Regions from separate parts of the Pseudonocardia sediminis genome, predicted to be linked through region 3. Evidence: riboswitches for the same ligand, from Rfam matches in the RefSeq annotation. Region 3 holds a riboswitch; each other region holds the start of a gene.
What was found. Region 3 has a riboswitch for cobalamin ahead of cobN (cobaltochelatase subunit CobN). Riboswitches for the same ligand answer to the same signal wherever they lie in the genome.
Positions count from the first base shown of each region.

Region 1 (3,268 bases), 330 kb from region 3:
TGCTGGGGCTCATCAACGCGCCGGGGCTCAATCTGCTGGCGCTCGGCGAGGACGTCGCGCGCGGGCTCGGGACGAACCTCACCCGGGTCCGCTGGACCGGTCTGGCCGCGATCACGCTGCTCACCGGGTCGGCGGTCGCGGCGTGCGGGCCGATCGCGTTCGTCGGTCTGATCGTGCCGCACGTCTGCCGCGCCGTCACCGGGCCGGACCAGCGCTGGCTGGTGCCCGCGTCCGGGCTGGCGGGCGCGGTGCTGCTGCTGACCGCGGACGTCATCGGGCGGGTCGTGGTGCGCCCCGGAGAGCTGGAGGTCGGGATCGTGCTCGCTCTGGTCGGCGCGCCGTTCTTCGTCGCGCTGGTGCGGCGACGGCGGATGGCGTCGCTGTGAGCGCCCCGGCTCCCGCCGCGTCCGCCGTGACCGTGGCGGGACGCCCCGCGCTGCGCTGGCGCGGCCTGTCCGGGGTCTGGCGCCCGCGGATGCTGGCGGTGACCGCGGCCGGGCTCGTGCTGCTGGTGCTGGCCGTCGCGGTGAACGTCGGGCGCGGCGACTTCCCCATCCCGCTGGGCGACGTGCTGGCCGCGCTGGCCGGGGGCGGCACCCGCGGGCAGCAGTTCGTCGTCTGGCAGCTGCGGCTGCCCCGGTCGCTGACCGGGGCGCTGGTCGGGGCCGCGCTCGGGATCGGCGGGGCGATCACCCAGACCGTCGCCCGCAACCCGCTGGCCAGCCCGGACATCCTCGGCGTCACCGCAGGCGCCGGCACCGCGGCGGTGGTGGTGATCGTCCTCGGCGGCGGTTCGTCCACCGTCGCGCTGTCCGCGGCCGGGCTGCCGCTCGCCTCGCTGGCCGGCGGGCTGCTCACCGCCGGGCTGGTCTACGGCCTGGCGTGGCGGCGCGGCATCGACGGCTACCGCCTCGTGCTGGTCGGGGTGGGGGTGGGGGCGGCCGCGACGGCGGTGACGTCCTGGCTGCTCATCGCCGCCCGGATCGGTGACGCCGCCCGCGCCACGGTGTGGCTCACCGGCAGCCTCAACGCCCGCGGCTGGGAGAACGTCGTCCCGGTGTCGATCGCGCTGCTGGTGCTGGTGCCGGTCGCGCTGCTGCTGGCGTTCGGGCTCGGCGCGCTGCAGTTCGGCGACGACACCGCGACCGCCCTCGGCGTGCGGGTGAACGTGGCACGGTCCGCGCTGATCGTGCTGGCCGTCGCGCTGACGGCGGTGGCCACCGCCAGCGCCGGCCCGATCGCGTTCGTCGCGCTGGTCGTGCCGCAGATCTGCCTGCGGCTGGTCGGGGCGCCGCGCCCGCCGCTGCTCGCCTCCGCCGTCTACGGCGGGCTGCTGGTGGTGGTCTCCGACCTGATCGCGCGCACCGTGCTCCCCGCGGAGCTTCCGGTCGGGATCGTCACCGCCGCGATCGGCGCCCCGTACCTGATCTGGCTGCTGGTCCGCGGGCGGTCCGCCCGCGTCTGAGCGGGGTCAGGACCCGAGCGGCACCCGGCGCGGGGGCAGCAGCGCGACCGCGCCGGTGTCCCGGACCCGGATCCCGGGAGCCGTGTGCCGCAGGCCGTCCAGCGCGGCGGTCATGGCGGTGTCGGCGGACGGCGGCCCGGCCGTCACCAGCACCGCGACCCGCCCCGGGGCGCCGTCGAGCACCTCGGCGATCCGCCGTGCCGCCTCGCCCGGGCGGACCGGCTCGACCCGCCAGGCCTCGACGTAGAACAGCACCGTCGACTCGGGATCGGCGCCGGGCCCGGCCGGACCGGTGAACACGACGTCGGCCGCGGCGAGCAGGTCGGCGGCCCGCTCGGGGCCGGACGGCCCGGCGTCGGAGGATCCGCCGTCGGAGGATCCGGCCGGACCGGTCGCGCCGAGCACGACGAGCGTGCCCGCGCGGGCAGGGGTGGTAGCAGGACCGTCGCCGGTCATCGTGGCCTCCTCGAGGGTCCGCGCCCTCTGCCGTCGGATCCGCGGCTCCGCGGGCCTCGCGCCCACCGATACCGCGCGACGACGGCCAGTCTCCTGGCTTCCCGGATCCGCACGGCCCGGTCTTCCCACCGGTGGGTACCGGCAGTGACCGTCCACGACGTCCCGTCCCCGGAGGAACGGGGCCGCGGTGGGACGTGCTCCCCGATGACAGTGGCGGGACCGCGCCGGATTCGCACCGGCTTCCTGCACCGTCGTCGCCGACGACATCACCACGGCGGGGCGCGGTGGTCAACCCGGACCCGGTCCCGACCGGCCTACCGGCGCAACGTCACAGCGGGGTCGGTGCGACCGCCCACTCCGTCTCCGGGATCTCCCCGGCCGCGGCGGCGAACGACCGCAGGGCCTCCACGACGGCGAGACGGCCGCTCTCGGGCATCGCGCCGAGCAGGGTGCCGAGCTCCTTGCGGCGGCGGCCGGTGACGTCACGCACCAGGTCCTCCCCCGCCCTGGTCAGCGCGACCCCGACGGCCCGCCGGTCGTCGTCGGACCGCTCGCGGTCGATCAGGCCCTTCGCCACCAGGCGGTCGCACATCCGGGTCGCGGTGGACGGGGTCACCGACAGCGAGGCGGCCAGGTCCGCGGGACGGCGGGCCCCGTACTGGGCGAGCACGACCAGCGTCCGGTACTGCGGCAACGTGACGTCCTCGTCGACCGCCGCCACCGACCGCGCGGCGACCGCCAGCAGCGCACGGCTGGCCGTCATCACGGCGTCGACGAGGGCGTCCCCGTCGGGCGGGGCGGGCGATGGGCTCACCCGTCGATGGTCGCACTCGGTAATCGGCTTCGCACGACTCGCGTGCATGACCGGCCGCGGGCGGGGTAGGCGGGAAGTCCGACGGTCACGGCCGGACGACGTCCGTCCCGTGACCCGCCATCACTTCGAGAGGACACCACGTGTCGACCGACACCGTCCAGTACACCGTTCCCGGCATCGAGCGCGACCAGGCCGGTGAGGTCGTCCGCATCCTGCAGGACCGCCTCAACGCCCTCAACGACCTCGCGCTGACGCTCAAGCACGTCCACTGGAACGTCGTGGGCCCGCACTTCATCGCCGTGCACACCATGCTCGACCCGCAGGTCGACGGCGTGCGCGAGATGGTCGACGCCGTCGCCGAGCGCATCGCGACCCTCGGCGGCTCGCCGACCGGCACGCCCGGCGCCCTCGTCGCCGCCCGCAGCTGGGACGACTACTCGATCGGCCGCGGCGCCGCGATCAAGCACCTGGGCGCGCTCGACCTCGTCTACTCCGGCGTCGTCGGCGACCACCGGGCCGCGATCGACAGCACC
Region 1 is NZ_SHKL01000001.1:2,057,440-2,060,707, reverse strand. Features, by position in the region: gene EV383_RS09720 (FecCD family ABC transporter permease) at 1-386, shown strand, start outside; gene EV383_RS09715 (FecCD family ABC transporter permease) at 383-1,465, shown strand; gene EV383_RS09710 (hypothetical protein) at 1,472-1,921, opposite strand; cobalamin riboswitch at 1,988-2,189, opposite strand; gene EV383_RS09705 (MarR family winged helix-turn-helix transcriptional regulator) at 2,250-2,735, opposite strand; gene EV383_RS09700 (Dps family protein) at 2,876-3,268, shown strand, end outside.
Region 1: it holds a riboswitch for cobalamin, as region 3 does, so the genes downstream of both, EV383_RS09710 (hypothetical protein) here and cobN (cobaltochelatase subunit CobN) in region 3, are expected to answer to the same signal.

Region 2 (3,268 bases), 1.9 Mb from region 3:
AGCGACTGTGCGTACCTCGCCCACTCCACCGTGATCGGCTCCGGCCGGGAGACGTCGGAGTGGAGGATCGGCGGGCGCACGCAGCGCGACCCGTAGGACTGCACCCAGCCGTGCTCGGTGGTGGCGAAGCCGTCCAGGTTCTCGGCGAAGTACTGGACCATGTCGTTGCGCTCGGGCTCGCCGTGCACCAGCACGTCGAGGCCGATCTTCTCCTGCAGCGCGACGACGCGTTCGATCTCCGCGCGCATCCGCTCGGTGTAGGCGGCGTCGTCGAGTCGCCCGGCCCGGTGCGCCGCCCGGTCGGCGCGGATCGCACCGGTCTGCGGGAACGAGCCGATCGTCGTCGTCGGGATCTCGGGCAGTCCCAGGGCCGCCCGCTGGGCCGCGGCGCGGGCCCCGGCGTCGCCGCGCCGGTAGTGGTCCTCGCCGAGCTCGACGAGACGCCGCCGGACGTCGGCGTCCCGGCCGCTCGCCGCAGCGACACCGGCCCGGACGGCGCGGGCGGCCTCGAGCTCGGAGCGGACCGCGCCCGGGCCCTCGTGCAGGGCACGGGCGAGCAGGACGACCTCGTCGACCTTCTGGTTCGCGAACGCGAGCCGGTCGACGACGTCCGCGGTGAGCCCGGTCTCGGCCTCGACGTCGTAGGGGACGTGCAGCAGCGAGCAGGAGGTGCTGATCTCCACCCGGCCCACCGCGCCCTGCAGCACGGTCGCCTTGCCGAGCGCGGCGTCGAGGTCGGTGCGCCAGACGTTGCGCCCGTCGACGACCCCGGCCAGCACCGTCTTGCCGAGCAGCGCGGGGATCCCGGACACCGACTCCAGGTCGGCGGCCCCGGCCACCAGGTCGAGACCGATCGCGTCCACCGCGGTGCGGGCCAGCACCGGCAGGGCCGGGCCGAGCTCACCGAAGTAGCTCGCGACGAGCAGCCGCGGGCGCGACGGTGCCGCGGAGAGCCGGTCGTAGACCTTCCCCAGCAGCGCGATCTCCTCCGGCGTCCGGTCGGCGGCGAACGCGGGCTCGTCGAGCTGCACCCACTCCGCTCCGGCCGCGGCCAGCTCGGCGAGCAGGTCGACGTAGACCTCCACCAGCGGCCCGACCAGGTCGAGCGGCCGGAAGCCCTCCGGGGCCTCCTCCGCGGGCTTGGCCAGCAGCAGGAACGTCAGCGGCCCGATCAGCACCGGACGGGTCCGCACACCGGCGTCCGCGGCCTCGCGGAACTCCTCGACCGCCTTGCGGTCGGTGGGGGCGAGCCGCGTCCTCGGGCCCAGCTCGGGGACCAGGTAGTGGTAGTTCGTGTCGAACCACTTGGTCATCTCGCACGCCGGGATCCCCTCCCGGCCGCGGGCCATCGCGAACAGCAGGTCGAGGCGGTCCTCGGACCCGGCGATGCCGGCGAACCGCTCCGGGACCGCACCGACGGCCAGCGCCGTGTCGAGCATCTGGTCGTAGTAGGAGAACGTGTTCGACGGCACCGAGCCCAGACCCGCGTCGCGCAGGCCCGTCCAGGTGTCGCGGCGCAGCCCGGCGGCGGTCCCGCGCAGGGTGTCGCGGTCGATCGTCCCGGCCCAGTAGCCCTCGGTGGCGCGCTTGAGCTCCCGGTCCGGTCCGATCCGGGGGTATCCGATCACGGTGCTGCCCAGGTCGGTCCGGGCGCGGGTGGATGGTGCTGAGGTCACGGCTCTCTCCTCGCGAGCGCGGTGGAGGACCCGCGGTCGTGCACGAGGAGGCACGTCCGACACCCGGCGGCCGTCACCGGAGGGGTCTCCGGCGGGCACGGCGCGGCCCGGGTTCCGCACGGCCCACCCGCGAGGCCACGGATCCGCGCGCACCGGCGGTGCACGCACCGGCGGCAGGTCTTCGGACTCGTGGGCGTCGTGCTCGTTCCTACCGGCCGTCGCTTCCCAGGGAGTTCCCAGTGCTCGTGACGGCGGTCGTTCCCACTCACCGCTGCGGGGCAGTCCCGGAGTCACACCGGGTTCCCTCTTGCCTCGCGCCGTGGCCCGCAGGGCCGCGACGCGAACCGTCGGCACGGCCGACTGTAGGGCCATCCGGCCGCGGCGCAACCGGACGTGTGCCCCCTGTCACGTCCGGTCGCGCCGGGGTGTTCAGCGCAGCGCGGGGCGCGGGCCGGTGTTGGGGGTGTGCTCCGGGGTCGGCGGCGCGGGCGGCGGTTCCGCGACGCGGATCTGCTCCCGGGTCGCGCTGTCGGTCCCGCCCCGGGTCGCCGGGACGCCGCGACGGTCGGCCGGGGCCGAGGCCGTCGTGGTCGGTGCCGGCGACGGCCCGTCGGCGACGTCGATCCGGGTCACCCGCGCCGAGCCGATCTTGAACAGCGGCTGCTTCGAGACCGGGTCCCACGCCGAGAGCGTCGTCTCGTTGGCCGCGTGCCCGGTCGGGGTGCGCCCGTCGCCGTCGTCCCACCAGCCGTAGTGGAACGGGAGGAACACCACCCCGTCGCGGCCGCGCCCGACCCGGGCCGGGACCTCGACGGCGCCGCGGCGCGTCTGGACCCGCACCCGGTCGCCCTCACCGACGCCGAGCAGTGCGGCGTCGGCGACCGAGAGCTCCGCCCAGCCGTCCGGTGCCGCGCGGTTGAGCTGCGGCGAGCGTCCGGTCTTGGTGCGGGTGTGGAACTGGTAGGCGGTCCGGCCGGTGGTGAGCGCGAACGGGAAGTCCGGGTCCGGTGACTCGGGCGGCGCGACGTGCTCGCACGCCCGCAGGAAGGCCCGGCCGTGCGGCGGCGAGGCGAGGTAGTCCTGCCGCGACACGGCCTCGCCGGTGACCAGGTCGTGGCCGTAGGTCTCGCAGACGTCGGGGTCGGTGGCGAACACCCCGTCGGCGTAGAGCCGGTTCACCCCCGCCGGCTGCTCGTCGGTGCACGGCCACGGGATCCCGCTGCCGCCGCGCAGCGCGTCGTAGGACAGCCCCGAGTAGTCGCAGAGCCGCCCGCGGCTGCACTCGCGCCAGGCGTCGAACGCGCCCTCCGGCGTGGACCAGCCGATCAGCGGGGCGCCGTCGCGGTCGCGGAAGTCCATCCGGGTGCCGTAGTCGAGAAAGATGTCGAGGTCGCTGCGCGCCTCACCGGGTGGCTCGACGGCCTTCTCCGACAGGTGCACGACCCGGTTGACGTTGGTGAACGTGCCCTGCTTCTCGCCCCACATCGCGGCCGGCAGGACGACGTCGGCGAACTGCGCGGTCTCGGTCAGGAACCCGTCCTGCACGATCACGAACAGGTCCTCGCGGGCGAGGATCTCGCGGATCCGCGGCA
Region 2 is NZ_SHKL01000001.1:4,322,103-4,325,370, forward strand. Features, by position in the region: gene metE (5-methyltetrahydropteroyltriglutamate--homocysteine S-methyltransferase) at 1-1,676, opposite strand, end outside; cobalamin riboswitch at 1,832-2,040, opposite strand; gene EV383_RS20030 (molybdopterin oxidoreductase family protein) at 2,106-3,268, opposite strand, start outside.
Region 2: it holds a riboswitch for cobalamin, as region 3 does, so the genes downstream of both, metE (5-methyltetrahydropteroyltriglutamate--homocysteine S-methyltransferase) here and cobN (cobaltochelatase subunit CobN) in region 3, are expected to answer to the same signal.

Region 3 (3,268 bases):
CGAGGTCGTGGTCGAGCTTCGCCGCCTGCATCAGCGTCCAGATCTGCTGGCGGATCGCGGGCAGCTTCACCGGGTCGAGCGCGGAGATGTTCGCGTGCTCGTCGAGGAGCTGCTCGAGCCGGGAGATGTCGCCGTAGGCCTCGGCGCGGGCCATCGGCGGGATCAGGTGGTCGATCAGCGTGGCGTGCGCGCGACGCTTGGCCTGGGTGCCCTCGCCGGGGTCGTTGACCAGGAACGGGTAGATCAGCGGCAGGTCGCCGAGCGCGGCGTCGGTCCCGCAGGATGCGGACATGCCCAGCGTCTTGCCCGGCAGCCACTCCAGGTTGCCGTGCTTGCCGATGTGCACCACGGCGTCGGCGCCGAAGCCGCCGTCGGCGACGGGGGCGGCCAGCCAGCGGTAGGCGCCCAGGTAGTGGTGCGACGGCGCCAGGGCCGGGTCGTGGTAGATCGCGATCGGGTTCTCGCCGAACCCGCGCGGGGGCTGCACGATCAGCGTCACGTTGCCCGAACGCAGGGCCGCGACGACGATCTCGCCCTCGGGGTCGTGGCTGCGGTCGACGTACTGGTCGCCGGGAGCCGGGCCCCACGCCTCCTCGACGCCCGCGCGGAAGTCGTCGGGCAGCGTGTCGAACCAGCGCCGGTAGGACGCCGCGGAGATCCGGACCGGGTTGTGGGCCAGCTTCTGCTCGGTCAGCCAGTCCGGGTCCTGCCCGCCGGCCTCGATCAGCGCGTGCACCAGCGCGTCGCCGTCGCCGTTCTCGACGCCGGGGAAGTCGCCGATGTCGTAGCCGGCGGCGTCCATGGCGCGGAGCAGTGCGACGGTGCTGGCCGGGGTGTCGAGGCCGACCGCGTTGCCGATCCGCGCGTGCTTCGTCGGGTACGCAGAGAGCATCAGCACGATCTTCTTGTCCGCGTTCGGGATCCGCCGCAGGTTCGCGTGCCGCACGGCGATCCCGGCGACGCGGGCGGCGCGCTCGGGGTCGGGCACGTAGGTGGCGAGCCCGTCGGCGTCGATCTCCTTGAACGAGAACGGGACGGTGATCAGCCGGCCGTCGAACTCGGGCACCGCGACCTGGGTGGCGACGTCGAGCGGGGACAGGCCGTCATCGTTCTCCGACCACATCGCCCGCGACGACGTCAGGCACAGCCCCTGCAGGATCGGGACGTCGAGCGCGGCGAGCTCGGCGACGTCCCACTCCTCGTCGTCGCCTCCGGCCTGTGCGGCGGCGGGTCGGGTGCCGCCGGCCGCGAGCACGGTGACGACCATGGCGTCGGCCTCGCGCAGCCGCTCCAGCAGCGCGCCGGGGGCCTGGCGCAGCGACGCGCAGAAGATCGGCAGCGGGTTCGCGCCGGCGTTCTCGATCGCGTCGCACAGCGCGGCGACGTAGTGGGTGTTCCCGGCCAGCTGCTGGGCGCGGTAGTAGAGGACGGCGACGGTCGGCCCGTCCTGCCGGGTCGCCTCCCGCTCGAGGAGCCCCCACTGCGGCAGCTCCTCCGGCGGGGCGAAGCCCTCACCGGTGAGCAGCACGGTGTCGGAGAGGAACGCGTGCAGCTGGGCGAGGTTCGCCGGCCCGCCCTGCGCGAGGTAGGTGTGCGACTCCGCCGCGACGCCGGCCGGGACGCTGGAGAGCTCCATCATCTCCGCGTCCGGGGCCATCTCCCCGCCGAGCGCGACCAGCGGGGTGTCGAGCCCGCGGAGCATGTCCAGGCCCTGCTCGAAGTACCGGTAGCCGCCGAGCACCCGGATCACGACGACGTCGGCGTCGGTCGCCATCGTCCGCAGGTCGTCGAGCGGCACGAAGTTCGGGTTCTTGGGCAGGTAGTCCGCGCCGGAGGCCCGCGCCGAGAGGAGGTCGGTGTCCGAGGTCGAGAGCAGCAGGATCATGCGGCTGCTCCCCCGGTGACGGCAGGGCAGGACAGGGCGAGGCGCACGGCGGTGAGCCTTCCTCGGGATCCGCGTCCCGGGTCGGTCGGCCCGAGCGCAGGTGAGCGCACGGGCGGCGGGCAGGGCAGTGTCCTGGCTCCCGGATCGGCGCTCGCCCCGGCCTTCCGGACCCGTGGGTCCGTGGCCGTGAGGTGGGGTCCGCTCCCCGGTGACAGTGGCGGGACCGCGCCGGATTCGCACCGGCTTCCTGTTCCCGCCCGCCGTATGAAGGTGTGGCAACACTGTCCGCAACGCGGGCGCACCGCGTCAAGCGAGGGTGGGAGAGGTCGCCGTCGTCACGCGTTCGGTCGGGTGGTCCGTCTTGTCCGGATCGCTCGTGATCGCCGACGATCGGGGTCTCCCCCGCGAAGGACGTTCCGTGCTCCGATCTCTGCGTTCCGTGGCGTCCGTGCTGGCGCCGGCCCTGGCCCTGGCCCTGATCCCGGTGACGACCGCCGAGGCGTCCGTCCCGACGTCACCGCCGTCGTCCTCCACCGTCGTCGACGTCGCGGTGGCCACCGTCTGGACCTCGCCGGACTCCCCGCGCCCGGTCGACCGGCCCGCGCTGGCGAACCCGTCCGACGTACCGGGCTGGCTCGCCGCGATGACCACCGCCCAGAAGCTCGACCTGACGTCGTCGAACCGCACCCAGACCCAGGCGCTCTACGGCCGGCACGTCGAGGTGCTCGACCGCCGCGGCGGCTGGACGCAGGTCGCGGTGCCCGGCCAGCCCACCCCGAAGAACGCGGCCGGCTACCCCGGCTGGATCCCCGACGCCCAGCTCACCGACTCCGCCGGGTTCGCCGCGCTGACCGCGGACAGACCGACCGCCGTCGTGTCGGCGCCGCTCACCTGGCTCCACGAGGATCTTGCGCTGACCCGGCGGGCGACCGAGGTCAGCGCGAACACCCGCCTGCCCGTCCTCGACTCCCGGGACGGCGCGGTGCTCGTCGCGACGCCGTCGGACGGGGTGCGCTGGGTCGCCGCGAGCGCGGTGACGGTCGTCGCCGACGGCGAGGCCGCTCCGTCACCGACCGGCGCGGACCTGGTCGCCACCGCGCGCGGTTTCCTCGGACGGCCGTACCTGTGGGGCGGTCGCGCCGGGTACGGCCTGGACTGCTCCGGGCTCGCCGGCACCGTCTACGGCGTGCACGGGATCACCGTCCCGCGCGACGCCTCGGCCCAGGCCACCGGCGGGCGGACGGTGGAGAAGAACCGGCTCCAGCCCGGCGACCTGCTGTTCTACGGCCGCCAGGGTGGGAAGGGCGCGATCCACCACGTCGCGATGTACACCGGTGACGGAAAGATGATCGAGGCCTTCGACGCCGCGACGCCGGTCCGGAT
Region 3 is NZ_SHKL01000001.1:2,389,724-2,392,991, reverse strand. Features, by position in the region: gene cobN (cobaltochelatase subunit CobN) at 1-1,885, opposite strand, end outside; cobalamin riboswitch at 2,009-2,188, opposite strand; gene EV383_RS11195 (C40 family peptidase) at 2,304-3,268, shown strand, end outside.